Regions from separate parts of the Halomonas sp. B23F22_10 genome, predicted to be linked through region 2. Evidence: riboswitches for the same ligand, from Rfam matches in the RefSeq annotation. Region 2 holds a riboswitch; each other region holds the start of a gene.
What was found. A riboswitch is a leader RNA that binds a small molecule or an ion and turns the genes downstream of it on or off. The one in region 2 is predicted to bind thiamine pyrophosphate.

Region 1: it holds a riboswitch for thiamine pyrophosphate, as region 2 does, so the genes downstream of both, thiC (phosphomethylpyrimidine synthase ThiC) here and ACGTNF_RS08755 (sodium:solute symporter family transporter) in region 2, are expected to answer to the same signal.
Region 3: it holds a riboswitch for thiamine pyrophosphate, as region 2 does, so the genes downstream of both, thiM (hydroxyethylthiazole kinase) here and ACGTNF_RS08755 (sodium:solute symporter family transporter) in region 2, are expected to answer to the same signal.

What each region holds. Positions count from the first base shown of each region.
Region 1 covers NZ_JBIEKF010000001.1:157,700-165,165, forward strand. The annotation lists gene ACGTNF_RS00680 (sugar phosphorylase) at 1-276, opposite strand, end outside; gene ACGTNF_RS00685 (heavy metal translocating P-type ATPase) at 559-2,814, shown strand; gene thiC (phosphomethylpyrimidine synthase ThiC) at 3,038-4,933, opposite strand; TPP riboswitch at 5,010-5,129, opposite strand; gene tenA (thiaminase II) at 5,399-6,067, opposite strand; gene mdoH (glucans biosynthesis glucosyltransferase MdoH) at 6,403-7,466, opposite strand, start outside.
Region 2 covers NZ_JBIEKF010000003.1:345,763-353,228, forward strand. The annotation lists gene katG (catalase/peroxidase HPI) at 1-410, opposite strand, end outside; gene ACGTNF_RS08750 (CoA-acylating methylmalonate-semialdehyde dehydrogenase) at 844-2,343, shown strand; TPP riboswitch at 2,625-2,737, shown strand; gene ACGTNF_RS08755 (sodium:solute symporter family transporter) at 2,727-4,112, shown strand; gene ilvD (dihydroxy-acid dehydratase) at 4,182-5,870, shown strand; gene ACGTNF_RS08765 (hypothetical protein) at 5,970-6,641, opposite strand; gene ACGTNF_RS08770 (XRE family transcriptional regulator) at 6,733-7,008, opposite strand; gene ACGTNF_RS08775 (APC family permease) at 7,257-7,466, shown strand, end outside.
Region 3 covers NZ_JBIEKF010000007.1:113,813-121,278, forward strand. The annotation lists gene ACGTNF_RS15035 (iron-containing redox enzyme family protein) at 1-244, shown strand, start outside; gene ACGTNF_RS15040 (SDR family oxidoreductase) at 231-1,049, shown strand; gene ACGTNF_RS15045 (response regulator transcription factor) at 1,121-1,795, shown strand; gene ACGTNF_RS15050 (ATP-binding protein) at 1,792-3,150, shown strand; gene ACGTNF_RS15055 (hypothetical protein) at 3,259-3,549, shown strand; TPP riboswitch at 3,598-3,700, shown strand; gene thiM (hydroxyethylthiazole kinase) at 3,733-4,557, shown strand; gene thiE (thiamine phosphate synthase) at 4,547-5,173, shown strand; gene luxS (S-ribosylhomocysteine lyase) at 5,386-5,910, opposite strand; gene ACGTNF_RS15075 (DMT family transporter) at 6,223-7,098, opposite strand; gene ACGTNF_RS15080 (serine hydrolase) at 7,224-7,466, opposite strand, start outside.

The DNA of each region.
Region 1 (7,466 bases), on a different contig from region 2:
GATGACGAAGTCGTCGAGCACGTCGAGGGGGGCCTGCTCGCCGTCGATCAGGCTGTCGCCGTAGGCGATCAGCCACTGGTCGCGTTCGCTCCACAGCGGCCGGGCGGGCGGCGCCTCCCCATCCGGGGGCGTCATGGGGGCCTGATGCGCCAGGAGGGTGAGCAGCCGGCGCAGCACCTCGTCGGCGCGAGGGCCATAGAGCATCGTCAGATGGCGGTGGGCCCGTTCGCGGAAGGTGCCGGCGGCCAGCGGCGTCGAGAGGGAAGGTTCCGGCATGGGCGATCGCCTCTTGTGGGGGTTTTCCTGAACATGCAGATGCCGTGCCACCTGTGAACATAGCGGACTAGGTGCGACTCGGCGACAAGCCGTCGAGCGGGGCCGGCCTACCGGAGACACATGAATACCTCCTCGTGGCTCCCGACGCCTTGCCTGGCGTGGGAGCTTCTCTCCGGCGTGTCGCGGGCACCCTCCGTGAAGGCCAATGTACCGCTTGAGTCTATAGCGGCTACAGGCTCTAGGCTGATGCCCTGTTTCGATGACGGGCCCCAGGAGGTCAGGATGGCGCAAGACGCCGTGCAGGAAGCCGAGAAGGATGCGTGCCGGCAACATCGGTGGCGCGTGGAGGGCATGGACTGTCCGGGCTGCGCCGGCAAGATCCGCGGCGCCCTGGAGCGTCTGGAGGGCGTGGAAGACGTGCGTGTCTCGGTCATGCAGGGCTCGCTGGCCCTCTATCTGGATGCCGGTCGTACGGCGCCCGAGGCCGTGGAATCGCTGGTCGAACGGCTGGGCTATGGCGTGCGTCGTCAGACGGCGGCTGCGGGGGGCGTTGCCGAGGCTTCGGCGGAGGCGGGCTGCTGTGCCGGGAACGACCCCGATCAGCACCAGGCGCGCGATCATGGCGATGGGGCCTCGCCGGCGGCCGGCGCCCCGGCTCCCCGGCGCTGGTATGCCACCGTCAAGGGGCGCCAGGCGCTGGCCACCGGGGCGGCGCTCGGTGTGGCCACGCTGCTGCGCCTCACCGTCGGCGCGGAGCTGGCCCACTGGGCCTTCCTCGCGGCCTGCCTGATCGGGCTGGCGCCGGTCGCCCGCCGCGCGGTGACGGCGGCACGGCTCGGCATGCCGTTCACCATCGAGATGCTGATGACCCTGGCCGCCGGCGGCGCGCTGATCATCGGCGCCGCCGAGGAGGCGGCCATGGTGGTGCTGCTGTTCGCGATCGGCGAGATCCTCGAGGGCGTGGCGGCCGACCGGGCCCGCTCGGGCATCCGCGCGCTGGCCGACCTGGTGCCCGGGGAGGCGCGGCTCGAGACCGCCGCCGGCGAGACCCGCACGGTGGACGCGTCCCGGCTGGCGGTCGGCCAGGTGGTGGTGGTGCGCCCCGGTGACCGGATTCCCGCCGACGGCACCATCCTCGCGGGCCGCTCGTCGATCGACGAGTCGCCGGTGACCGGTGAGTCGGTGCCGCGGGCCAGGGGCGAGGGCGACGAGGTGTTCGCCGGCTCGATCAATCACGATGCCGTGTTGCGGCTGCGCGTGTCCCGGCCGCAGGAGGACAACACCATCGCGCGCATCATCCGGCTGGTGGAGGAGGCCCAGGAGGCGCGGGCGCCCACCGAGCGCTTCATCGACCGTTTCAGCCGCGTCTACATGCCGGTGGTGGTCGGCCTGGCCGTGCTGGTGGCCGTGGTGCCGCCGCTGGCGCTGGGCGGCGCCTGGGGCGAGTGGACCTATCGCGCCCTGGCGCTGCTGCTGATCGGCTGCCCCTGCGCGCTGGTGATCTCGGTGCCGGCCTCGATCGCCTCGTCGCTTTCCAGCGGCGCCCGCCACGGGCTGCTGCTCAAGGGCGGCGCGGTGATGGAAGCCGCGGCCCGCACCGAGGCGGTGGCCTTCGACAAGACCGGCACCCTGACAGAGGGCCGGCCGCGGGTGACCGACGTGGTGCCGGCGGGCGATGACGTCGCCGTGCAAGACGTGCTTGCCCTGGCGGCGAGCCTCGAGCGCGACGCCAGCCATCCGCTGGCGTTGGCGGTGCTCGAGCACGCGGAATCACTCGGCGTCGCGCCCGGGATCGTCACCGAGGCGCGGGCGGTGCCCGGCCAGGGCGTCGAGGGGGCGATCGAGGGCCGACGGGCCTTCGTCGGCGCGCCGCGCCACGCGGCGGCACGCGGCACCTTGTCCGAGGCCCTGGGCGCACGCCTCGAGGCCCTCGAGGCCGAGGGTAAGACGGTGATCGTGGCGCTCGAGGACGGCGTGGCGGTGGGGGCGATCGCCCTGCGTGACGAGCCGCGGCGTGATGCCATGGCCGGCGTGGAGGCGCTGTCGGCGCTGGGCGTGCGCTCGGTGATGCTGACCGGCGACAACGATCGCACCGCCGCGGCCATCGCCGGGCGCCTCGGCATCGAGCGTCGCGCCGAGCTGCTGCCGGAGGGCAAGGTGGAGGCGATCCGCGAGCTGGCCCGCCATGAGCGGACGATGATGATCGGTGACGGCATCAACGACGCCCCGGCGCTGGCCAGCGCCCAGGTGGGCGTGGCGATGGGCTCCGGGACCGACGTGGCGCTGGAGACCGCCGACGGCGCGCTGCTGCGCAACCGGGTGGGCGACGCGGCGGCGCTGATCCGCCTGGCGCGGGCGACCATGGCCAACATCCGTCAGAATATCGCCATCGCCCTGGGGCTGAAGGGGCTGTTTCTGGTCACCACCGTGCTCGGCATCACCGGGCTGTGGCTGGCCATCCTGGCCGATACGGGCGCCACCGTGCTGGTAACGCTCAATGCCCTGCGGCTGCTGCGCTTCGCGCCGGGCAGTAACTGAGCAGTATTGAGGAGCGGCTGATCCGGGGACAGGCCTGCGAGGGGCGCCATGAATCCTTCCCTGGAGGCTACCTACGCCCTGCTGCGCTCTCGCGTCCTGCTTCGCTTGCAGGGCCGGTGCTGGCCATCCTTGGCCAGCCCGTTCGGAGCAGTGCTCCTCACCCCTGGCGTAGAACCCCCTCTTCGACCTGTCCCCGGCGCCCCTATGGTGCAATGCAAGAGGCTTATACCTCCTTGTACAGCTCTGCGCCCTGGTCGCGGAACTTCTCGGCCTGTTCGGCCATGCCGCGCTCCACCGCCGCTCGATCGCCGTCGAGACCGTTTTCCGAAGCGTAGTCTCGGACCTCCTGGCTGATCTTCATCGAGCAGAACTTGGGCCCGCACATGGAGCAGAAGTGGGCCACCTTGGCCGAGTCCTTGGGCAGGGTCTCGTCGTGGTACTCGCGGGCGGTGTCCGGGTCGAGGCCGAGGTTGAACTGGTCCTCCCAGCGGAACTCGAAGCGCGCCTTGGAGAGCGCATTGTCGCGGCGCTGGGCGGCCGGGTGCCCCTTCGCGAGATCGGCGGCATGCGCGGCGATCTTGTAGGTGATGATGCCGGTCTTGACGTCGTCCTTGTTGGGCAGCCCCAGGTGCTCCTTGGGCGTCACGTAGCAGAGCATGGCGCAGCCGTACCAGCCGATCATCGCCGCGCCGATGCCCGAGGTGATGTGATCATAACCGGGCGCGATGTCGGTGGTCAGCGGCCCGAGGGTGTAGAAGGGCGCCTCGTCGCACTCGGCAAGCTGCTTGTCCATGTTCTCCTTGATCAGGTGCATGGGCACGTGGCCGGGGCCCTCGATCATCACCTGGACGTCGTGCCGCCAGGCGATGCGGGTCAGCTCGCCCAGGGTCTCGAGCTCGGCGAACTGGGCCTCGTCGTTGGCGTCGGCCACCGAGCCCGGGCGCAGGCCGTCGCCCAGCGAGAAGGCGACGTCATACTGCTTGCAGATCTCGCAGATCTCCTCGAAGTGCTCGTAGAGGAAGCTTTCGCGGTGGTGGTAGAGACACCACTTGGCCATGATCGAGCCGCCGCGGGAGACGATGCCGGTGGTGCGTTTGGCCGTGAGCGGCACGTAGCGCAGCAGCACGCCGGCGTGGATGGTGAAGTAGTCGACGCCCTGTTCGGCCTGCTCGATCAGGGTGTCGCGGAACACCTCCCAGGTCAGGTCCTCGGCCACGCCGCCCACCTTCTCCAGCGCCTGGTAGATCGGCACGGTGCCGATCGGCACCGGGGCGTTGCGGATGATCCACTCGCGGGTCTCGTGGATGTTCTGCCCGGTGGAGAGGTCCATGATGGTGTCGGCGCCCCAGCGGATGCCCCAGGTCATCTTGTCGACCTCGTCCTCGATGGAGGAGGTGACCGCCGAGTTGCCGAGGTTGCCGTTGATCTTCACCAGGAAGTTCCGGCCGATGATCATCGGCTCGGATTCCGGGTGGTTGATGTTGTTGGGGATGATGGCGCGGCCGGCGGCCACCTCGTCGCGCACGAACTCGGGGGTGATCTCGTCCGCCAGGCGGGCGCCGAAGGCCTCGCCCGGATGCTGGTGGCCGAGGATGCGCTCGACCTCTGCCGACCCCAACGCCTGGCGCTTCTGGTTTTCCCGAATGGCGATGAATTCCATCTCCGGGGTGACGATGCCCCGGCGCGCGTAGTGCAGCTGGGTGACGTTCTTCCCTGCCTTGGCCCGGCGAGGCGTGCGGGTCAGCTCGAAGCGCAGCGGGGCGAGCATCGGGTCGTTGGCGCGGCGGCGGCCGTACTCGGAGGTCGGGCCGTCGAGGAGCTCGGTGTCGCCGCGGGCCTCGATCCAGCCGCGGCGCAGCTCGGGCAGGCCGCGGCGCAGGTCGATGGCGGCCTCGGGGTCGGTGTAGGGGCCGGAGGTGTCGTAGACCAGCAGCGGCGGGTTCTGCTCATCCGGGCCCTCGCCGGAGGTGCGGGTCGGCGACAGGCCGATCTCGCGGAAGGGCACGCGGATATCGGGCCGCGAGCCTTCGACGAAGACCTTGCGCGAGCCGGGTAGCGGGGCCACGGCGGCGGCGTCGACGCGGGCGCTCTCGTTGAGGAAATGGGTGGTCTTGCTCATGGTCGTGCTCCCTTGGCTTGAGTGGTTCGTCAGGGAGGACCGTCGGGGAGGACAGGGGCGGCCGACGCCGAGGCGCCGCCGCGTGTCGCTTGATCCCTACGCTGGTCCTAGCCAGTTCAGGTTCAACGGGACCCATGCTCGGGCGCCTCGCGCCGCATGATCTCAGCCGTCTTCAACGGCACCCCGTCAAGCGTGGTGGTGCCCGCCGTGATGGCGGGCCGTGTCATCATCGTTATCTCTTGCATGTGGCTCGGGGCTGATCCGGGGGCAGCTCTCCGAGGAGGCGCTGTGAATACCTCCCTGTACGCTACCGACGCCCTGCTGCGCTCTCGCGTCCTGCTCCGCTTGCAGGGCCGGTGCTGGCCATCCTTGGCCAGCCCGTTCGGAGCAGTGCTCCTCACCCCTGGCGTAGGACCTCCTCTTCGAGCTGCCCCCGGCGCCCCTCATTCACTCGGCAGATATCTCTCAGTCCGCGCGATCCAGCCCCATCTGCCAGAAGTCGATCTCCAGCCGGGTGGCGTCGCGGAACAGCCGCGCCAGCTGGTCGAAGCGCGCCGGCGTCACCTCGGCCAGGCGCGCGTCCAGCCAGGCGATCTCGGCGTACATCGCCCGCTGGAAGTCGTCGCCCCGGTACATGGCGATCCAGGCGTCATAGGGGTTGGCGTCGCCGCGCACGGTGAACGGCTGGGACTGAAGCCAGTTGGCGATCTCGCCGTAGCCCACCAGGCAGGGGGCCAGCGCCACGCGCAGGTCGAGCAGGTCGCCGCGGCTGCCGGCGTCGAGCACGAAGCGGGTGTAGGCCAGGGTGGCGCGAGCCTCGGGCACCGCCGCCAGGTCGTCCTCGCCGATGCCCCAGTCGCGGCAGAAGCCGCGGTGCAGGTCCAGCTCGACGTCGAGGATGGTCTTCAGGCCGTCGAAGGCCTGGCGCAGCTCGTCCAGGTCGCGGCTCTTGTAGGCGGCCAGGGCGTAGGCGCGGGCGAAGTGGATCAGGAACAGGTAGTCCTGCTGCAGGTAGTGGCGGAAGGCATCCGCCTCCAGCGTGCCGGCGCCCAGGGCGCGGACGAAGTCGTGCTCGGTGTAGGCGCGCCAGTCGGCCTGGCAGGCGGCGGTGAGATCACTGAAGCGACGGTCCATCTTGCCTCCGATTCCGATGAGAGCGGATGCCGGAGGGCGTGCATGGCGCACTGGCGTAGCGGAAGCGGGGAGGGAGCGCCGGGCGCAAGGAGGGCGCGCGGGCCCGCCGCCTGATTCCCTACGCCGGTTCACGTGCGGCGTCTGCCACACCCACCCGGATCAGGTTCCACGGGACCAGCGCTGGGTGCTGTCTCGAGCGTTGTCGAGCGCGAACCTGCGCCATCTCAGCCGGTTCCACCGGCACCCCGTCAAGCGAATGGGCCGAGTCTAGCAGCTTGGCGGGCGACGAACATCCCTGTCGTCGCCCCGGCCACGGTGCGACGGCAGCGTGACGGTCATTCGCCCTGGACGGCGCGGGCCTCGGCACTCGCCGACCGCGCCCAGTCGCTGCCGAAGGACTGGATCGGCATCTCGCAGAGCCGCTCGGCCGGGGGCGCGGCGGGCTCGTCGGCGGGCTCGAGATCCAGCGGCGCCGGCTCGGCCTCGAGCACCGCCGGCGGGGCGGTCTCGCCGGGCACCAGCAGCAGGCCGCGCCGGCGCAGGCCACGCCCGATCGTCAGGCTGCTGCTCCAGCGCACCAGCGGCGCGGCCAGCATCAGCCCTAACCACACCGGCGTCAGCCACCAGAAGAAGGTCGGCGTGGCCCACCAGGTCACGCCCGCCCAGCAGAGGCCGATCAGGCTGCCCGGCCAGGTGTGGCGCAGCGCCTCGCGCCAGGGCAGGGCGCGTCCCTCGCGTGACTGGGGGTTCCAGGCCACGGTGCGGCCGCTGAAGACCTCGATCACGAAGCGGCTGTGGAAGACCATCATCAGCGGCGCGATCAGCATCGCGAACAGCGCCTCCAGCAGGGCGCTGGCGACCAGCCTGCCGCGTCCGCCGTAGTGGGACGGCGCCCGGCACAGGGCCAGCACGACGCCCAGCAGCTTGGGCATCAGCAGCATCGCCAGGGTGCCGCCGAGCAGCGGCATGATCAGGTTGGGCGGGGCGATCGGCCAGTCCGGGAACAGCTGGGCGTCGGAGGTGAAGAAGTTGGGCGCGATCAGGGCGCGCAGCAGGGCATCGGCGGTGCTGACCGCGAGGATCGCCAGCCAGATCAGCGACGACAGGTAGGCCAGGGCGCCGCACAGGAAGTGCACCCGGCTGACCAGGTGCAGGCCGCCGGCGCCGAGCAGTCGCAGGTGCTGCAGGTTGCCCTGGACCCAGCGGCGGTCGCGCTTGGCGTAGTCGAGGATATGGCTCGGCATCTCCTCGAAGCTGCCGCCGAGGTCGGTGCGCATGCGCACCTCCCAGCCGGCGCGCCGCAGCAGCGCGGCCTCGACGAAGTCGTGGCTGAGGATGTCGCCACCCAGCGGCGGGCGTCCGGGCAGCTCGGGCAGGCCGGCATGCCGAATGAAGGGCG
Region 2 (7,466 bases):
CGGCCCTTGTCGGTGTTGACGTTGTCCGGCCAGGAGTTCAGCGGCGCGAAGCGCTGGTTGCCGGTGCCGCCGCCGCCGCGGCCATCGGCCAGGCGGTAGGAGCCGGCGGCGTGCCAGGCGACGCGGGCGAACATGCCGACATAGGACCCCCAGTCGCTCGGCCACCAGTCCTGGCTGTCGTTCATCAGCTGGCGCAGGTCGTTCTTCAGCGCCTCGACGTCCAGCTTCTTGAGTTCTTCACGGTAGTCGAAGTCGGCACCCAGCGGGTTCGTCTTGGTATCGTGCTGATGCAGGATGTCGAGATTCAGGGCATTCGGCCACCAATCCATGACCGAGTCGCCGGTCTCGGTCATCCCGCCATGCATGACCGGGCACTTGCCTGCTCCGCCTTGCTGCGTAGCGTCACCCATCTTGCTCTCCTTCGATCGCGTGTTGTGCTGCTCCTGACGAGCAGGGGTCGCATCGCTGGTCCGTCATCGATCATCGACAGCGCCGTTTTCGAGCGGGTTCCAGCCTTTCTCAACCAGTTTAGTGACGGCACAAGAGACCGCCATTTTTCTTTCCCGAAGACATTGATAGCAAACCTTTATCGTCCTTCGACGATGACAGGGCGGAGGCGTTCCGCGAGGCGGCGACTCGTCCATTGGTCGCCCCCCGGTTGCCTGGCGATTTGCGGCCTACCTACACTCGATGGCTTGGAAATCGTGAGCCTGCATGAGCGTTTCGCCGTTCTCGATCCGCCCCCGTCGAGGCCTCGACGGGGCCGGACCCCGGATAACAATCACGAACCGCGGGCCCGGGGAGGGCAGGAAGCCTCTCCCGGGGTCGCCAAGGAGCCGCTAGATGCCCGTCAGAGAGATCCCGCTGTATATCGATGGCCAGGCCGTCACCTCGCAGAGCCAGGAATGGCGCGACGTGCTCAATCCGGCCACCCAGGAGGTGGTCGCCCGGGTGCCGTTCTGCACCCTCGAGGAGGTCGATCGTGCCGTGGCCAGCGCCAGGGCCGCCTTCTGCGAATGGCGCCGCACCCCGCTGGCCAAGCGTCAGCGCATCATGCTGCGGCTGCAGGCGCTGATCCGCGAGCACACCGAGGAGCTGGCCGCGCTGATCACCGAGGAGCACGGCAAGACCCTGCCCGACGCCGCCGGCGAGGTAGGGCGCGGGCTCGAGGTGGTGGAACACGCCTGCTCGATCACCTCGCTGCAGCTCGGCGAGCTGGCCGAGAACGCCGCCACCGAGGTCGACGTCTACACCCTCAACCAGCCGCTGGGCGTCGGCGCCGGGATCACCGCCTTCAACTTCCCGATCATGCTGCCGTGCTTCATGTTCCCGCTGGCCATCGCCACCGGCAACACCTTCGTGCTCAAGCCCTCCGAGCAGGATCCGAGCTCGACCATGCGGCTGGTCGAGCTGGCCCACGAGGCCGGCGTGCCGGACGGCGTGCTCAACGTGGTGCACGGCGGCCCGGACGTGGCCAACCGCCTCTGCGATCACCCGGACATCAAGGCGATGTCGTTCATCGGCTCGACCCACGTCGGCACCCAGCTCTATCGCCGCGCCTCCGAGGCCGGCAAGCGCGCCCAGGCGATGATGGGGGCCAAGAACCACTGCGTGGTGATGCCCGACGCCAACCGCAGCCAGGCCATCAACAACCTGCTGGGCTCGGCCTTCGGCGCCGCCGGCCAGCGCTGCATGGCCAACTCGGTGGTGGTACTGGTGGGCGAGGCCCGCGAGTGGCTGGACGAGCTGGCCGAGGCCGCCCGCCACATGAAGGTCGGCCCCGGCACCCAGCGCGACGCCGACCTCGGCCCGCTGGTCTCGCCGGCCGCCCAGGCGCGGGTGGAGGACCTGATCGCCACCGGCGAGGAGGAAGGCGCCCGGTTGCTGATCGACGGCCGCGGCTGCGAGGTCGAGGGCTATCCGGACGGCAACTTCGTCGGTCCGACCCTGTTCAGCGACGTGACCGCGGAGATGACCATTTACCGCGAGGAGATCTTCGGTCCGGTGCTGTGCGTGGTGAGCGTGGAGACCCTCGACGAGGCGATCGCCTTCATCAACGCCAACCCCAACGGCAACGGCACCTCGATCTTCACCAACTCCGGCTGGGTGGCGCGGCGCTTCGAGACCGAGATCGACGTCGGCCAGGTGGGCATCAACGTGCCGATCCCGGTGCCGGTGGCCTACTTCAGCTTCACCGGTTCGCGGGGCTCCAAGCTCGGCGACCTGGGCCCCAACGGCAAGCAGGCCATCGCCTTCTGGACCCAGACCAAGACCGTCACCGCCCGCTGGTTCGAGCCCGAGAACGTCTCCGGCGGTATCAACAGCACCATCTCGCTGAGCTGATCCCCTCCCGCTCGGCGGTGAGCGACGGCCCCGTCTCGAGAGAGGCGGGGCCGTCCTGTTGGCTGCCGGGAAGGGCGCTGAATCAGCCCAGCGCCATCTCCAGCAGCTCACCCAGCGGCGCCAGCTGACTCTCGTGTAGCAGCAGCTGGCTCTCGCCGGAAGCGTCGCCGGCGGGGCCCGGGCTGGTTGTTCGAATGGCGGGAAGGATGTGTCATGCTGGCGCGGCTATCCTGATATCGGCCATGTAGGCCCTGCCTTGAGGATCGCCACCACCATCCATTCACTGTCGCCAGGGGAGTCTCGCCGGCATCGGCGGGGCTGAGAGAGCGTGCGTCGCTGACCCTGGAACCTGATCCGGTTCATGCCGGCGGAGGAAGTGCGACATGCCTTATCTGACGTCAGCCGTGCTTGGCGCGGCGCTTTTGTGTTTCACCGTTCTGGGCCTGCGTGCCCGTCGGGCGGACGGTCCGCTCGACGACTACGTCACCGCCCGCAACTCCCAGTCGGCCCCGACCCTGGGGCTCTCCTTCCTGGCCTCCGGCATGGGCGCCTGGATCCTCTTCGCGCCGCCCGAGATCGGCGCCTTCGTCGGCCCGCTGGGCCTGGCCGGCTATGCCATCGGCTCGGCGCTGCCGTTCATCGTGCTCGGCGCCTTCGGCCCGGCCATCCGCCGTCGGCTGCCCGAGGGGCGTAGCATCGGCGAGTACGCCGAGGCCTGCTTCGGCGCCGGCATCCGCCGCTGGGTGGCGCTGGTCTCGGTGCTGTACATGGGCTGCTTCCTGGCCGCCGAGCTGACCGCCATCGGCGCCATCACCGGGCTGCTGTCGGACGTCCCGGTGTCGCTGGTAGTGGTCGGCGTGGCGGCGGCGACCCTGCTCTACACCGCGCTGGGCGGGCTGCGCGCGAGCCTGGCCACCGATCGCTGGCAGGCCTGGCTGCTGCTGGCCCTGCTGGTGCTGGTGGGCGGCGTGGCGCTGGCCCGGCTGCCGGAACTGCCGGCCGGGGCCGCGCTGCCGTCGATTCCCGCCGCCGACGCCCTGTCCGTGGCGTTGACGCTGGTGATCGCGGTGACCGCGGCCAACCTCTTTCATCAGGGCTACTGGCAGCGGGTGTGGGCGGCCCGGGACGACCGGGCGCTGGGACGCGGCGCCTGGCTGGGCGGGGCCGTCACGGTGCTGGTGGTGGCGGTGGTCGGCGGCCTCGGCATGCTGGCCGCCATGGCGGGGGTGTCGCTGGGCGAGCCGCCGATCCCGTTCTTCGCGCTGCTCGCCGAGGCGCCGGGCTGGCTGGCGCTGCCGGCGCTGGTGCTGGCGGTGACGCTGGTGGCCTCCAGCGTCGATACCCTGCAGAACGGCATCGCCTCGCTGGTGGTGGCCGGCAGCGGCCACCGTGGCCTGTCGCTCAAGGCGGCGCGGCTTGTCACCGTGGCGCTGATGGTGCCGGTGGTGGCGATCGCCCTGCAGGGGCTCTCGGTGCTGCGGCTGTTCTTGATCGCCGATCTCTTGTGCGCGGCTATCGTGGTGCCGGTGCTGCTGGGGCTGTGGGCGCGGATGAGCGCCGCGGCGGCGCTGGCCGGCGGCCTCGCCGGGCTGGCCGGGGCGGTGCTGCCGGGCTGGGTCGCCTCGGGCAGTGCCCTCGACGGCCTGCTGGCGGCGAGCTTCCCCGGCGGGGTCCCGACCCTGCCGCCCTTTCTCGGCGCGCTCCTGGCCTCCAGTGCGGTGGCGCTGCTGGTGGCCTGGCGGCGTCCGGCGGCGCGGTGCACGGCCTGAACGGTTGCCAGGCCGGCGGATGACCGCCACCCTCTGAGGGTCATCCCGACCTGACGAAGGAGCCGTGCCATGAGTGATACACCACAGGATCCACGCCGCCGCCATTCCGCCCCGGTGGTGGACGGCGTCGGCAAGTCGGCCAGCCGCGCCATGCTGCGCGCGGTAGGCTTCAATGACGACGACTTCACCCGGCCCCAGGTGGGCATCGCCTCCACCTGGAGCCGCGTCACGCCCTGCAACAGCCATATCGGCGAGCTGGCCGAGCAGGCCAGCGCCGGCGCCGATGCGGCCGGTGGCAAGGGCGTGATCTTCAACACCATCACCATCTCCGACGGCATCGCCAACGGCACCGAGGGCATGAAGTACTCGCTGGTGTCGCGGGAGGTGATCGCCGATTCCATCGAGACGGTGGCCGGCTGCGAGGGCTTCGATGGCCTGGTGGCCATCGGCGGCTGCGACAAGAACATGCCCGGCTGCCTGATCGGCCTGGCGCGGCTCGACCGGCCCAGTGTCTTCGTCTACGGCGGCACCATCCTGCCCGGCGAGGGGCATACCGACATCGTCTCGGTGTTCGAGGCCATGGGCGCCCACAGCCGCGGCGATCTCGACCTCATCGACGTCAAGCGGATCGAGGAGACGGCGATTCCCGGGCCCGGCGCCTGCGGCGGCATGTATACCGCCAACACCATGGCCTCGGCCATCGAGGCGCTGGGCATGAGCCTGCCCGGCAGCTCGGCGCAGAACGCCGTGTCGCGCAACAAGCGCGACGACAGCCGGGCGGCGGGGGAGGCGGTGCTGACGCTGCTCGAGCGCGACATCACGCCCTCGGACATCATGACCCGCGAGGCCTTCGAGAACGCCATCACCGTGGTGATCGCCCTGGGCGGCTCGACCAATGCGGTGCTGCACCTGATCGCCATGGCCGACGCCATCGGCGTATCGATCACCCTCGACGACTTCACGGCGATCGGCAAGCGGGTGCCGGTGCTCGCCGACCTGCGCCCCAGCGGCCAGTACATGATGAGCGAGCTGGTCGAGATCGGCGGCATCCAGCCGCTGATGAAGATCCTGCTCGACGCCGGGCTCTTGCATGGCGACTGCCTGACCGTGACCGGCGCCACGCTGGCCGAGAACCTGGCCAAGGTGGGGCCCTATCCCGAGGACCAGGCGATCATCGCGCCCCTCGAGGCGCCGCTGAAGGCACAGAGCCACCTGCGCGTGCTGCACGGCAACCTGGCCCCGGAGGGGGCGGTGGCCAAGATCACCGGCAAGGAGGGGACCCGCTTCTCGGGCACGGCCCGGGTGTTCGGCTCCGAGGAGGAGGCCCAGGCGCGCATCAACGACGGCAGCGTGGTGGCCGGCGACGTGGTGGTGATCCGCTACGAGGGGCCCCGCGGCGGGCCCGGCATGCGCGAGATGCTCACCCCGACCTCGGCGATCATGGGGCGCGGGCTCGGCAGCGAGGTGGCCCTGATCACCGACGGCCGCTTCTCCGGCGGCAGCCACGGCTTCGTGGTCGGTCACGTGACGCCGGAGGCCTTCGATGGCGGCCCCCTGGCGCTGGTCGAGGACGGCGACACCATTACCCTCGACGCCGAGGCCGACACCATCAATGTCGCGCTCACCGTCGAGGAGCTCGAACGGCGCCGCGCGGCCTGGCAGCGGCCGGCGCCGCGCTACACCCGCGGGGTGCTGGCCAAGTACGCGCGCACGGTCAGCTCCGCCTCGACCGGGGCGGTGACTGACCGGTCCGACTAGCGTCGCCACGGGTAACAGATGCCAGACACGACGACGCCGCCCCGAGGGGCGGCGTCGTTCGTGGCGGGCCGGTAAGGCAAAGCCCGGTGGCGGCCGCGCTCACTGCGAGAGGGCGTCGCCCATCATGTCGTCGAAGGTCATGGCGTTCTCGGGCAGATCGAAGGCCGAGGCGGCCGGCGTCTCGTCGGACAGCGAGGCGATCCGGAAGCGGTCGCCGAAGCGCAGCATGCCGAGTCCTTCTTCCTCCAGCGCCGTGGCGATGGGATCGGGTTCGCCGGTCATGGTCCGCTGGTAGGCGTGGAAGGCGCTCATCAGCTCGCGGACCTGATCGTCGTCGCTCAGCACCAGGGTATCGTCATGGGCGTTGCCCGCCTTGTCGGTCCAGGTCAGCTGGTAGACCTCGCCCTCGAGGCCGGCGATGGTTTCCTGCTCGCCGGTGGCCTCGAGCGACTCGATCGAGTCGGCCTGCTGGCTGGTCAGCCCGGCCATGGCCTGGTCGTTGCCCATGCTCTCGGCCATCTCTTTGAGGCGGGCCATGTCCATGACCAGGGTCTGGCCCTGCATCTGGGTCACCATGTAGCCGTTGCCGTTCTTGAGCAGCATGAAGCCCGCCTGGGCCTGCTGGGGGAAGTCCATGCGCAGGTCATCGCCCGCCCAGCTGACTTCCATGGTGGCGTTGCCCTGGTCGGAGCGGCTCTCGAGGGTGGCCTGGCCATCGGCCAGGGCGGGCAGCGAGGCGGCCAGCAGCAGGCCGGTCAAGAGGTGGCGCATCGGGAATCTCCCTGATCTCGAATCCATGAGGCAGAGGGGCCGGCAGGACCGGCCCGAACCCTGGTCGCGGGGCGAATGGATCGCCGGGCGGCTAGGGTGGCGTGAGTTCGTGGTCGATGGTGTTGCGCAGTGCCTGTAGCTCATCGAGGGTGAGCTGCTCCAGGCGGCCGGCGAGGAGGTCGCTGATCTTCTGCATGGGCAGGCCCGCGCGGCGGGCGATCTCGCGGTTGCCGAGATCCGATACGGCGATCAGCCGGGTGATGATGCGCATGAGGCGCGTACGTTGTTCCAGGTCCCTGACGTCGAGGTCAGGGCATCGTCGCGGAGGGTCGAGGAGTTCCGCGTTGGAAAAGCTTGCCGTGCTCATGATGCTCCACAGGACAGAATCGACCGCTACAGCATGAAGCCTTTTGACGCGTTTCGCTAGTGCCCGAAAGGGGGAGAGTGGCCGGCAGAGGGGGCGGCGTCGCGCACGAGATTTCTCGATGGCGAAAACCGCGACGGTAAGGCCTTCTTTGCCCTGGGAAAGGGTTTGAATTCGTCGCAATTGTTGTTTATTTTCAACAGCGTTTGATAAATACAACGTTTCATGTCGCGACTCAAGGACACTGTAAAATGAACAGCGATACAACGCACCTCTCGCGTGTGCTGGCGCGCAAGGACGTGCTGGCCCTGGCCTTCGGCGCGATGATCGGCTGGGGCTGGATCGTGATGACCGGCAACTGGATTCAGTCGGCGGGCAGCCTGGGTGCCATCACGGCGTTCCTGATCGGTGGCGCGGTGATCGTGCTGGTGGGGCTGACCTATGCCGAGCTTGCCTCGGCC
Region 3 (7,466 bases), on a different contig from region 2:
GCTCCAGGCGAGCCTCGGGCTGCCCGACGACGCCGTGCGCTACCTGAGCTCCCACGGCAGCCTCGATATCGGCCACCTGGCCTTCTTCGAGACGCTGATCGACCGCCTGGAGGAGGACGATCTGAACGCGGTGATCGAAGGGGCGCGCATGGTCTATCGCCTCTACGGCGCCATGTTCCGGGGCGTCACCGCCCGCTGCACGGGGGGCACGGCCGCCCGGGAGCTGACCGATGCGCTGGCCTGAACCGCACTATCTCACCGAGGGCTGGCCCGGCCAGCGGGTGCTGATCACCGGCGCCAGCGGCGGCATCGGCCAGGCGCTGGTCGACGAACTCGCCGCCGCCGGCGCCCGGCTGCTGGTCACCGGGCGCGACGCCGAGGCCCTGGAGCGGCTGTGCCGCCTGCATCCCGGCCAGATCACGGCCCAGCCCGCCGACCTCACCCGCGCCGAGGAGCGCGCCCGGCTGGTGGCCGTCGCCGAGCGGCTGGAATGCACCATGCTGATCAACGCCGCCGGCGCCAACCGCGCCGAGCTGTTCAAGCACACCGACGACGAGGCCATCGAGCGCCTGGTGGCGATCAACCTGACCGCGACCCTGCAGCTGACCCGCGCCATGCTGCCGGTGCTGTGCCGCGCCGAGCAGGGCCTGGTGGTCAACCTGGGCTCGGCCTTCGGCCATATCGGCTACCCCGGCCAGGCCACCTACTGCGCCACCAAGTTCGCGCTCTACGGCTTCACCCAGGCGCTGCGCCGGGAGCTCGCGGACTCGCCGATCGCGGTGCACTACATCGCCCCGCGGGCCACCCGCACCGCCATGAACGCCCCGGCCATGGAGGAGATGAACCGGGCGCTGGGCAACGCCATGGACGCCCCGGAGACGGTGGCCGTCCAGATCCGCCGCGCCATCGAACGCGGTCGCAAGGAGACCCGCCTGGGCCGCGCCGAGCCGATCTTCGCCCGGCTCAACGCCCTGTGGCCGGGGCTGATCGATCGCGCCCTGCGCCGCCAGCTGCCCACCATCCGCCGCTTCATCGCCCCGCCACCCTGAAGCGCCAGGGTCGACAGGCGCGGTCTTCGGGGCGAGTATCGGCATGACCGGAGCACCGACAAGGAACGCCCATGCGCATACTGCTGGTGGAGGACGATCCCAGCCTGGCGTCGGGCATTCGCCTGGCGCTGAAGCCCGAGCACTACACCGTCGACATCCTCGACGACGGCATCGAAGCCCTCAACGCCCTGCGCGACGAGGAGCCCTTCGACGCCGTCATTCTCGATCTGGGCCTGCCCCGGCTCGACGGCATCGGCCTGATCGAACGGCTGCGCCGCGCCGGCAATCGGGTGCCGGTGCTGGTGCTGACCGCCCGAGACGGCATCGAGGAGCGCATCCAGGGCCTGGATGCCGGCGCCGACGACTACCTGACCAAGCCCTTCGAGGTCGCCGAGCTCAAGGCCCGGCTGCGCGCCCTGCTGCGCCGCAGCCAGGGGCTGACCAGCAGCGAGCTCAGCCACCGCGGCGTGGTGCTCGACCCGGAGAACCGCCGCGTCACCTACCGGGGCGAGCCGGTCACGCTGTCGCGCCGCGAGTTCACCCTGCTGCAGGAGTTTCTCAGCCACCCGGGCCACGCCTTCACCCGCGATACCCTGACCCGCCTGCTCTACGGCTGGGACGAGGACGTCGAGAGCAACGCCATCGAGGTCCACGTCCACCACCTGCGCAAGAAGCTGGCGCCCGAGCTGATCCGCACCCTGCGCGGCATCGGCTACATCATGGACAAGGCGCCGGACGAGACATGAGCTCGATCCGCCGCCGCACCCTGGGCATCGTGCTGCTGGTGGTGGCGCTGTGCATGCTGGCGATCGGCGTGACCAGCTACCGCGACGCCGCCCACGAGGTCGAGGAGCTGTTCGACGCCCGCCTGGCCCAGCAGGCCCGGCTGCTGGAGGGCCTGGTGCGCGCGCCGCTGCCCGAGGCACGGCGCGAGGGGCTGCTGGCGAGCCTCGACGGCGCGCTGCGCCGCGACGCCCCGGGCACGGACGACGGCCACCGCTACGAGGGCAAGGTGGCCTTCCAGGCCTGGCGCGGCGAGCGACTGCTGCTGCGCTCCGCCGGCGCGCCGACCGCGCCCTTCACCGAACGCCGCGCGGGCTACGGCGACGAGACCCTGAAGGGGCACAAGTGGCGCGTCTTCGCCCTCGGCGACGGCGACCTGCGGGTGCTGGTCGGCGAGCGCGGCGACGTGCGCGGCGAGCTGGTCCGCGGCATCGCCCTGCGCACCCTGGTACCGGACCTGCTGGGCCTGCCGGCGCTGGGGGCGCTGCTGTGGTGGGCAATCGGCTGGGGGCTGCGGCCGCTGTCGCGGCTGGCCGCCCAGATCGAGGCCCGCGACCCTCACCGCCTCAAGCCGCTGCCCGATGATCCGCTGCCCCGCGAGCTGGCCACCATCGTCGGCGCCCTCAACGGCCTGCTGGCACGCATCCGCGCCCTGCGCTCCCGCGAGAAACGCTTCATCGCCGACGCCGCCCACGAGCTGCGCACCCCGCTGACGGTGCTCGACCTGCACGCCCAGAACGCCCTGGCCACCGAGGATCCGGCGGATCGGCGCGAGGCGCTGACCCTGCTGCGCGACGGCCTGGCCCGCGCCACCCGGCTGGTCGGCCAGCTGCTGACCCTGGCGCGCCTGGACCCGGAGCAGGAGGGCGCCCCGGACCAGCGCATCGATCTGCTGCGCGAGGTGCGCGAGTCGCTGGCCGAGCTGATGCCGCTGGCCACCGACCACGGCCAGAGCCTGCACCTGGAGGCCGACGACGCCGACTGGACCCTGACCACCGAGCCCGGCGCCGTCACCACCCTGATCAAGAACCTGGTCGGCAACGCCATCCGCCACTCCCCCGCCGGCAGCCGCATCGATGTGGCGCTGACGGCCCAGGCCCGGGCGCTGATGCTGCAGGTGGACGACAGCGGCCCCGGCATACCCGAGGCGAGCCGCCAGCAGGCGCTGGCGCGCTTCCACCGCGGCGGCTCGGGGGCCGGCGCCGGCCTCGGGCTCTCCATCGTCGACCGGCTGGTGCAGCGCCACGGTGGCCGCCTGACGCTGGGCGACGCCCCCGGTGGCGGGCTGCGCGTGCGGGTCTGGCTGCCCCGCGCCTGACATGGCATCGTCATGCCCGGCCCTTATCGTCGCTTAAGCCGACGGTAAGCCAAGGCCGCTACCGTGGTGACATCGATCGGACAACGACAACCCGGACAGGAGCCCGCCATGACCGCCATTGCCTCCCCCTCCCTCGACGCCGCCCTGCGCCGCCCGCTGTGGCTGGCCCTCGGCGGCGCGCTGCTGCTCGCCATCGAATGGCTGATCGGCCCCTGGAGCGTGGGCAGCCTGCCGCTGGCGCTGATCGCCCTGGCCGCCGGCGGCGCCTTGCTGCTGCGCTCCCTGAACGCCGACTCCCACCTCGAACCCGAGGAGGAAGACAGCGGCATGACCGCCGATCTGCAGACCGTCGCCCAGGCCAGCCTGCTGACCCTGATCGTGCTCCAGCTGGCCGCCTGACGCGACGCTCGCCGGCTTTACATGCCTCGGGCGAAGGGCGATAGTGAGGCCCGACGACAGGGGCGCCGTGGCGGTGATCCGCCACGGCTGAGAGGCACCCTCACCACCTGACCCGGATAATGCCGGCGGAGGGAGTCGTGCCGGCTCACTTCGCGGCCGCGCCTCCCGTCGCCAGGAGGCCCGATGCATTCCCTCGATCCCGCGCCGCATCTGGCGCGCGTGCGCCGCACCACCCCGCTGGTTCACAACATCACCAACCACGTGGCGATGAACTTCATGGCCAACGCGCTGCTGGCGCTGGGCGCCTCGCCCGCCATGGTCCACGCCCGCGAGGAGGCCGCCGAGTTCGCCGGCCTGGCCGCCGCCCTGACGCTGAACATCGGCACCCTCTCGCCCCACTGGCTCGATGCCATGGTCGACGCCGCCCGCGCCGCCAATGGCGCCGGCACGCCCTGGGTGCTCGACCCGGTGGCGGTGGGCGCCACCCGCTTTCGTCGCGAGGCCGGGGCCCGGCTGCTGGCGCTGGGGCCGACCGCGATCCGCGGCAACGCCTCGGAAATCCTGGCGCTGGCCCGGCAGGGCGGCGGCGGGCGCGGCGTGGACAGCACCGACAGTGCCGACAGCGCCGAGCGCGCCGCCGTGGCGCTGGCCCGCGAGAGCGGCGCCGTGGTGGCGGTCACCGGCGAGGTCGACCTGGTCACCGACGGCCGGCGCCTGGCGCGGGTCGCCGGCGGCCATGCGCTGATGCCCCGCGTCACCACCATGGGCTGCGCCCTGACCGGCGTGGTGGGCGCCTTCCTGGCCGGCGCCGAGGACCCGTTCGCGGCCACGGTGGCGGCGCTGGCCGCCTACGCCGCGGCCGGAGAAAGCGCCGCCGAGAGCGCCGCCGGCCCCGGCAGCTTCGCCGTGGCCTTCCTCGACGCCCTCTATGCTCTCGATCCCGACACGCTCTCCCCTTCCCCATCCACGCCGCTGGCCGACCGCCTGGAGCTCACCGATGCGCCTTGATCTGTCCCTCTACCTGGTCACCGACCCCGAGCTGTGCGCCGCCCATGGCGTCGAGCAGACCGTGCTGGCCGCGGTGCGCGGCGGCGTCAGCGTCGTCCAGCTGCGCGACAAGCGCGCCTCCGACGCCGAGATGATCCCGCTCGCCCGCCGCCTGAAGGCCGCGCTGGCCGGCAGCGGCGTGCCGCTGATCATCAACGACCGCCTCGAGGTCGCGCTGGCCAGCCGGGCCGACGGCCTGCACATCGGCCAGGACGATGGCGAAGTGGCCGACGCCCGCGCCGCGCTGGGCCCGGACGCCATCCTCGGCCTCTCGGTACAGACCCACGAGCAGCTGGCCCGGCTGGACGCCGGACGCCTCGACTACCTGGGCCTCGGTCCGGTGTTCGCCACGGCCACCAAGCAGGACCACGCCGCGCCGCTGGGCGTCGACGGGCTGGCGGCGTTGGCCGCCGCCAGCCCGCTGCCCACGGTGGCGATCGGCGGGCTCAAGGTCGAGCACATCGAGGCGGTGCGCCGCGCCGGTGCCGACGGCCTGGCGGTGGTCTCGGCGATCTGCGGCACCCCGGACCCGGAGGCCGCCGCGCGGCGCTTTTCTGCCGCAACCGCGACGGGCTAGGGGTTCCGTCAGCCTCGACGCGGCAGGAGGCCATCGGCTGGCTCATCCCGCGGTTTCGAAGACGCGGTCCGATCCAGCCCGATGCTGGAGACACACCGACGATGCCCCCGCCGCTTGGCGGAGGCATCTGACGCTGTCGCTGAGCGTGGCGCGGAAGGTGGGGGGATCATTGCTGCCGCCGCGCCCCTTGAGCGCGGCGGACGGCGGGGCACTCAGCCCAGGTCGTTGCCGAGCGTCTTGAGCTTCTCGGGGCTGAGGGCCAGGTCGTCGTTCCGGTTGACCCCGATGCCCTGGTCGATGATGCTCCGGGCGATCTCCTGCGCCTCCTCCAGGGAGTGCATCACGTAGGTACCGCACTGATGCTCGTTGAGCTCGGGAATCTCCTCCATGCGCTCGACGTTCAGCACATCGTGCATGGCGGCCTGCCAAGCCTCTGCAACGCTCTGCTCGCTCGGGCTGCCCAGCAGGCTCATGTAGAAACCGGTGCGACAGCCCATGGGCGAGATATCGATGATCTCGACGCCGTCGCCGTTCAGGTGCTGGCGCATGAAGCCGGCAAACAGGTGCTCCAGGGTGTGAACCCCCTTCTCGCTCATCAGGTCCTCGTTGGGCTTGTTGAAGCGCAGGTCGAAGACGGTGATGGTATCGCCCGAGGGGGAGCGCATGGTCTTGGCGACGCGCACCGCGGGGGCGCTCATGATGGTGTGGTCCACGGTAAAGCTGTCGAGTAGGGGCATGTCGGCTCCTGCAGGTCATGGGGAAGGACGCGGCCGCCTGGGCCGTGCTCGATGCAGGCATGGTAGCTCGTTGCGTCGGCGGTTCGCCAACCCCAGCGGCTGGAAAAACGCCGGGCGGGGACTCGCATGAGATCATGACGTGAAGGCTTGGCATGGCACCATGGCGGCCCTGAGCACCGTGACGCCTGGCCTCGGAGAGATGATACCCCAGGAGGTCATCATGAGCGGCGAGATCCACCGCGACCATCCCCACCAGCATGGCCCGGATTGCGGCCCCGCGCCATCCGGTGCGGGGCCGCTTGCGTCGGCGCCTCAGTGGGTGGGTCGACGGTTCAGGCTGACGCGCCGTTCCTGATAGGCGATGGCCAGACCGCTGACGATGATCAGGCTGCCGCCGGCGAACACCCAGGGGTCCGGCATCTCGCCCCAGAAGCCCCAGCCCAGCAGGGTCGCCCACAGCAGCGCCGTGTAGTCGAAGGGCGCGGCGATGGCCGCCGGGGCGTAGCGGAAGGCCTGGGTCAGGCCCACCATGGCGCCGACGCCGAGCACGCCGGCGCCCAGGAAGCCCAGCCAGTGGATCGGCGCCGGCGTCTGCCAGACCCAGGGCAGGGTCAGGGAGGCGGCCAGGCAGGGCACCAGGGTGGTATAGAAGACCATGGCCCAGAGGTGCTCCCCCTCGCCGTAGCGGCGCGCCGTGATCATGGTCAGGGCATAGAACAGCGCCGCGGCGACCACCACCAGCATGGCGGGCTGGAAACCGGCGGCGCCGGGCCGCACCACCACCAGCACGCCGGCGAAACCGAGCAGCGTGGCCAGCCAGGTCGGACGGTCGACCCGCTCGCCGAGCAGCGGCACCGAGAGCAGCGTCACGAACAGCGGCGCGGCGAAGGCGATCGCCGTGGCGGTGGCCAGCGGCAGCAGCACCAGGCCCCACATGAAGGTGATCATGGTGGCGGTGAAGATCAGGCCGCGCAGCAGGTGCACGCCCGGGCGCCGCGTGCCGAGGGTGCGCAGGCCGCCGCTGACGCGCGCGATCAGCACGATCAGCGGCAGCGACACCAGGGTGCGGAAGAAGATGATCTGCAGCGGCGAATGCACCGCGCCCAGCCACTTGGTGACGGCATCGCCCAGCGCCAGGCACAGCACGCCGCCGCACATGAACAGGATGCCTTTCAGCGAGGATGTCATGCGCGGCCTCCCTGCGCAGAGTGAAGAAAAAATCACCCCGTCGGCGGGACCGACGGGGTGATGTCTCTACGCTAGGCGATTCGGGCGGTCGAGGCAACGCCGGGCGGCGTGCCGGCGGGAACGCCTCAGAGCGAGGCCTGCACCACCATGCAGTCCATGCCCTGGGACTGCAGGCGCTGGCAGGCGCTGCGGGCCTGGCTTTCGCCCAGATCGACCAGACGCGCCCGGTAGACGCCGGCGCTCTCCGCCCAGGGCACATCGACCCGAGCCTCGTCCAGCTCGGCGGCCAGCTGGTCGGCGGCGCGGTCGGCCAGGCGACGGGCGTGATCGGCGTCGCTGAAGGCGCCGACCTGCACGCCCCAGCGGCC